One region of the Burkholderia stagnalis genome, then DNA from elsewhere that is predicted to be linked to it. Evidence: riboswitches for the same ligand, from Rfam matches in the RefSeq annotation. Region 1 holds a riboswitch; the other holds the start of a gene.

Region 1 (3,202 bases):
AGAAGCTCACGTCGTACGCCTTCATGATTTCGCAGATTTCCTCGAAATGCTCGTACAGGAAGCTTTCCTTGTGATGCGCGAGGCACCACTTCGCCATGATCGAGCCGCCGCGCGACACGATGCCCGTCATCCGGTTCGCGGTGAGCGGCACGTACTGCAGGCGCACGCCCGCATGGATCGTGAAGTAGTCGACGCCTTGCTCGGCCTGTTCGATCAGCGTGTCGCGGAAGATTTCCCAGGTCAGGTCCTCGGCCTTGCCGTTGACCTTTTCCAGCGCCTGGTAGATCGGCACCGTGCCGATCGGCACCGGGCTGTTGCGGATGATCCACTCGCGCGTTTCGTGGATGTGCTTGCCGGTCGACAGGTCCATCACCGTGTCGCCGCCCCAGCGGATCGCCCACGTCATCTTGTCGACTTCCTCGCCGATCGACGACGTGACGGCCGAGTTGCCGATGTTCGCGTTGATCTTCACGAGGAAGTTGCGGCCGATGATCATCGGCTCCGATTCCGGGTGGTTGATGTTCGCGGGGATGATCGCGCGGCCGCACGCCACTTCCGAGCGCACGAATTCCGGCGTGATCTCGGTCAGCGCATTGGGGCCGAACGCGGCGGCGCCGAACGCCTGGCCCGGGTGCTGGCGGCCCATCATCGCGGCGAGCTTCGCGCCGTTCGGGCCGCTCGCCTTCAGGCTTTCCAGGTACTCGGCGCGGCGCTGGTTCTCGCGGATCGCGATGTACTCCATTTCCGGCGTGACGATGCCTTGCCGGGCGTAGTGCATCTGCGTGACGTTCTTGCCGGCTTGCGCGCGGCGCGGGTTGCGGTGCAGGCCCGGGAAGCGCAGGTCGGCCGTGGCCGGGTCGGCGGCGCGTTCGAGGCCGTACTGGCTGGTGAGGCCCGGCAGCGTCTCGGTGTCGCCGCGCGCTTCGATCCAGCGCTGGCGCAGCGCGGGCAGGCCTGCGCGAATGTCGATCTTCGCGTCTGGATCTGTATAGGGGCCCGACGTATCGTAAACGTAGATCGGCGGATTCTTTTCGCCACCGAAGCCGGTCGGCGTGTCGGCCTGCGTGATTTCGCGCATCGGCACGCGGATGTCGGGCTGCGAACCGGTGACGTAGACCTTGCGCGAATTCGGCAGCGGGGCGACGGCTGCGGCGTCGACGTGGGCGTCGGCGGAAAGAAACTTCGGATTGGCGTTCATGCGATCTCCTGTGGGCGACCCGAACCGGCGCTTGAGCGCTCGATCGGGCCCCGTGCAAAGCTGTTGTGGGGCGCGAGCTAAGCAGGAGACGAGATTCGTGAGGCGGCGGGATTCGTCAGAAGGAATGGCGGCGAAGCCCGTACGCTTCCCTGCGCTGGCATTACCCAGATCAGGTTCAAAGGGTATTTCTCACCCGCAAGTGCCGGTTTGTTGACCGAGCGCATTGCAGGACCCCCGCGTTAGCAAGCGCACACGATACACCGGCTTCGCGGCGGTTTCAACCGGGGACAGTTCCGTGCCGGGCGCGCGGCCGCAGCATCGCGCGGCATGCGTGGGTGGCACGGCGCGCGCCGCACGTGGAGCGGCGGCCGCGTGGACGCCGCGGCGCAATGCAGCATCGGGCTGCTGAGCATGCCGCGAAAAAATTTTTCGCGATGGCCTGTCATATCGCGTGGCGTCGTCCGTCTATTCGGCTCCTCAAACCCATGTACTGGAGTGAAGTCATGAAAAAAGCACTGATGGCAGCCTGTGTCGCCGGCCTCGCATTCGCGGTGACGGGCGCCTACGCGCAGAGCGACGCGATGTCGAAGGATCAGGCGCCGATGTCGAAGGACGCGATGGGCCACGACGCGATGGCGAAAGGCGACGCGATGAAGAAGGATGGCATGAAGAAGCATGCGATGAAGAAGGACGCGATGAAGAAGGGCGCCATGTCGAACGACGAGATGGGCAAGCCGATGCAGGGCGACAAGATGAGCCCGTCCAACTGACGGGAGGTCCGCACGCGTGGCCGGCCACCGCGCTGCACGCGGCCGGCGCGTGCGCGGACGCATCGTCGGCGCGGTTCGTCGTGCGTTGTGCACGCTCGCCGTGCCGCAGGTGGCCGAACAGGCCTGCGCGGACGCACACGTCGTGCAGGCCGTTGGCGCGGCCGCGCCGCGCACCGAAGGAGTTTTCACCATGCAAACCGTTCCCGCCACGGGCCGTGCGGCTGCGTCGCCGCCCGCCCGGCCCATCCACCCGCTGTGGGTGCGCGTGAGCCACTGGCTCAATGCGCTCGCGGCGCTCGTGATGGTGCTGTCCGGCTGGCGCATCTACGATGCGTCGCCGATCTATCCGCCGTTCGCGTTCCCGCACGGCATCACGCTGGGCGGCTGGCTCGGCGGCGCATTGCAATGGCATTTCGCGGCGATGTGGCTGCTCGCCGGCAACGGGCTGTTCTACCTGACGATGGCGCTCGCGACCGGGCGCATCGCGCGCAAGTTCTTTCCGGTCTCGCCGGCGGCCGTGCTGCGCGACCTGGTCGCGGCGCTGCGCGGCAAGCTCGCGCACGACGACCTGAGCGTCTACAACGCGGTGCAGCGCGTCGCGTACCTGACGGCGATCCTGGATCTCGTCGTGCTGGTGCTGTCCGGCCTCGTGATCTGGAAATCGGTGCAGTTCCCGCTGCTGCGCACGCTGCTCGGCGGCTACGACAACGCGCGCGTCGTGCATTTCTGGGCGATGTCGGTGCTGGTCGCGTTCTTCGTCGTGCATATCGCGATGGCGCTGCTGGTGCCGCGCTCGCTGCTCGCGATGCTGCGCGGGCGCTAGGGAGATCATCATGTCCGAACCCGAAGACAAGCGCGCCCCGACGCGCTGGACGCTCGACCGCCAGGCGCTCGCGCTCGACGTGCGCCGCGAGCTCGCGATGCCGTCGCGGCGGCTGTTCAACCGGCGCATCCTGACGCTCGGCGGCCTCGCGATGCTGTCCGGCTGCTCGCTGCAGGACGATGCATCCGTGAACACGTTCCTCGAGAAGGTGTCGCGCATGAACGACCGCGTGCAGGCCTGGCTGTTCAGCCCGGACCGGCTCGCGCCGACCTACACCGAAGCCGACCTGACGCGGCCGTTCCCGTTCAACGCGTACTACGGGATCGACGAGGTGCCGCATGTCGATGCGTCGACGTACAAGCTCGCGCTGTCCGGGCGCGTGACCGGCAAGCGCGTGTGGACGCTCGACGA
Region 2 (3,202 bases), 870 kb from region 1:
CACGAGCGGGTGGCCGACCTTCTGGATGATCAGCGAGCCGACCACCGCGTACAGCGCGGCCGCCCACACCATGTAGCCGGGGATCGCGATCGGCGTGGCGCCGAGCGTGACCGTCAGCGCACCCGCGAGCGACCACAGGATCGTGATGAACGACACGAGCGTGACGACCGTCGACAGCAGGTCGAGCGACAGCGACAGGGTGGTCGTCGCGAACGACTGCAGGTCGTCGGTGATCCGCTGGTCGGGGTTGTCGGCGAGGCGGTCGCGTTCGATCCGGTAGAACGCGCGATCGCCGAGCCACTGGCCGAGAAAGCGCTCGGTGAGCCACTGCCGCCAGCGGAAGCCGAGCATCTGGCGCAGGTAGCGGCCGTACACGGCGAGGATGATGAACGCGAACGCGAGCGCCGAGAATTGCAGCAGCAGGTTCGGGAAATCGTGGACGTCCTTCGATTGCAGCGCGTTGTAGAACTGCGCGTTCCACTTGTTGAGCCGCACGTTGATCCAGACGACGCAGAGGTTGATCGCGATGATCGTGACGAGCAGCCCCCACGCGACCTTCCATTCGGACGAGACCCAGTAGGGCTTGACGAGGCTCCACGCGGATACCTGGCGCTCGTCCTGCGGTGCGTCGTGGGCGGTATGGGGCGATTGGGTCATGTGCTTCCTGATGTGTGGCCGGCGCGCACGCCGGTGAGGCCGGGCGCGCGCCGCGAAACAGGCGGGCCGGACAAAACGTGCCGCATGACGGCGGGCGCTGCGGATTGTGGCGCGCCCGTCTTAAACGGCACTTAACGGCCCGCGGTAGGACGGCAACCGGCGCGCGATCGCGCGCCGGCCTGCGGGCATTGTGCCAGAGCGGCGCCCGGCATCGGTGAAATTGCCGACGGGGGACAGTTTGCGGCCGTTTCCGCTTTTATGGTCTAATGGCCGTCGACGAAACAGGGGTGCTTCGTGCGTGGCCGGCGGTGTTCCGGGCGGCGCGGCGAGGCTGAGAGAGACCCTTCGCACCCGATCCGGGTAATACCGGCGCGGGAAGTTTCCGATCCCGCCGGGCCGCGCTGGCTGCTTCCCCATTTGTCAGCGCCCTGTCCCGCCCGGCCGGCCTTTGCTGCCGGTTTCGTCCTTTTGGGTACGCGCGCTCGCTGCGCGTTGCGGAAGGATGCAATGACCGTTCAATCTTCAGTCTTTTGTCCCGCCCCGCGTGCGTTCGCACGAGGTCGCGTTTGCGCGTGCGCGCCGCATCGGCATGTGTTTCGCGAGGAGGGCGTGCGATGAGCGTCGTGACTGCACGGCCCGATTTCGCGGTGCTGGGCGGCGGCCTCGTCGGCCGCCTGATCGCGTGGCGGCTCGCGGGCGACGGCCACCGCGTCGCGCTGTACGAGCGCGGCGGCCCGGACGGCGAGCAGTCCGCCGCGTGGGTTGCGGCCGCGATGCTCGCACCGCTCGCCGAGGCGGCCAGCGCGGAACTGCTGATCACCGAGCTGGGCGCGGCGTCGCTCGCGCGCTGGCCGCAGTGGCTCGCCGAACTCCCCGAGCCGGTGTTCTTCCAGCAGCACGGCACGCTCGTCGTCTGGCATCACGCGGATCGCGCCGAGGCGCCGCTGTTCGAGCGCCGCGTGCGCGCGAACGCGCCGGCCGGCCTGCTCGACGGTGGCTTCGTGTCGCTCGCCGGCGCGCAGGTGGATGTGGCCGAACCGGCGCTCGCGGGCCGCTTCGCACGCGGGCTGCTGCTGCCGCGCGAAGGCCAGCTCGACAACCGCCAGGCGCTGCGCGCGCTCGCGGCGGGCCTCGCCGAGCGCGGTGTCGACACGCACTGGCACGTCGCCATCGACGCGAACAGCCTGCCCGACGCCCATTTCACGATCGACTGCCGCGGGCTCGGCGCGAAGCCGGCGCTGCCCGCGCTGCGCGGCATCCGCGGCGAGGTGGCGCGCGTGCATGCGCCCGGCATCGGCCTCACGCGGCCGGTGCGGCTGCTGCATCCGCGCTATCCGCTGTACATCGCGCCGAAGCAGGACGACCTGTACGTGATCGGCGCGACCGAGGTGGAGGGCGAGGACATGTCGCCCGTCAGCGTGCGATCCGCGCTGGAGCTGCTGAGCGCCGCGTTCTCCGTGCATCCGGCGTTCGGCGAGGCGCGCATCCTCGAGCTGAATGCGCAGTGCCGCCCGACGCTGCCCGATCATCGCCCGGCGCTGATCTGGGACGGTGCGGCGACGCTCGCGGTCAACGGCCTGTACCGGCACGGCTTCATGATCGCGCCGGAAGTCGCGCATGCCGCGGCCGCGCTCGCGCAGGCGGCGCTGTCCGGCACGCTGGGCGGCGCGGACGCATTCGCCGCGTGGCGCGGCGCGGCGCGCTGGCCCGATCTCCTTCATCACCGCGACGACGCGCGCCAGCCGGCCTGACGCGCGCCGCGACCCGAATTCGACGAAGCAAGCCCATGGATATCCAGATCAACCAACAGACCCTCGCGCTGCCCGACGGCGCGACGGTGGCCGACGCGCTCAGCGCGTACGGCGCGCGCCCGCCGTACGCGGTCGCGCTGAACGGCACGTTCGTCGCGCGCACGCAGCATGCGGCGCGCGCGCTCGCGGCGGGCGACAAGCTCGACGTCGTGCACCCCGTCGCGGGCGGCTGAAGGCCCCGGCGCATCCCCGATCTTTCCAGGAACACGAGATGACGTCCCCCACTTGCGCCGATGCGCTGACGCTGTACGGCGAAACCTTCGCGAGCCGCGTGCTGCTCGGCACGTCGCGCTATCCGTCGCTGCAGTCGCTGTCCGATTCGATCGCGGCCGCGCGGCCCGGCATGGTGACGGTGGCGCTGCGCCGTCAGATGACGGGCGGCACCGCCGAAGCCGGCTTCTTCGACCTGCTCAAGCGCCACGCGGTGCCGCTGCTGCCGAACACGGCCGGCTGCCAGACCGTCGCCGAGGCGCTGACCACCGCGCACATGGCGCGCGAGGTGTTCGAGACCGACTGGATCAAGCTCGAATTGATCGGCGACGACTACACGCTGCAGCCCGACCCGGTCGGCTTGATCGAGGCGGCCACGCAGCTCGTCAAGGACGGTTTCAAGGTGCTGCCTTATTGCACCGAGGATCTCGTGATCGGCCGGCGCCTGCTCGACGCCGGCTGCGAGGCGCTGATGCCGTGGGGCGCGCCGATCGGCACCGGCAAGGGCGTCGTGAACCCGTACG

What was found. A riboswitch is a leader RNA that binds a small molecule or an ion and turns the genes downstream of it on or off. The one in region 1 is predicted to bind thiamine pyrophosphate.
Region 2: it holds a riboswitch for thiamine pyrophosphate, as region 1 does, so the genes downstream of both, ABFO07_RS00590 (FAD-dependent oxidoreductase) here and thiC (phosphomethylpyrimidine synthase ThiC) in region 1, are expected to answer to the same signal.

Annotation. Positions count from the first base shown of each region.
Region 1 covers NZ_CP156685.1:2,910,581-2,913,782, reverse strand. The annotation lists gene thiC (phosphomethylpyrimidine synthase ThiC) at 1-1,198, opposite strand, end outside; TPP riboswitch at 1,327-1,444, opposite strand; gene ABFO07_RS13470 (pentapeptide MXKDX repeat protein) at 1,702-1,968, shown strand; gene ABFO07_RS13465 (cytochrome b/b6 domain-containing protein) at 2,159-2,791, shown strand; gene ABFO07_RS13460 (molybdopterin-dependent oxidoreductase) at 2,802-3,202, shown strand, end outside.
Region 2 covers NZ_CP156685.1:117,392-120,593, reverse strand. The annotation lists gene ABFO07_RS00595 (ABC transporter ATP-binding protein/permease) at 1-657, opposite strand, end outside; TPP riboswitch at 931-1,052, shown strand; gene ABFO07_RS00590 (FAD-dependent oxidoreductase) at 1,272-2,408, shown strand; gene thiS (sulfur carrier protein ThiS) at 2,444-2,641, shown strand; gene ABFO07_RS00580 (thiazole synthase) at 2,680-3,202, shown strand, end outside.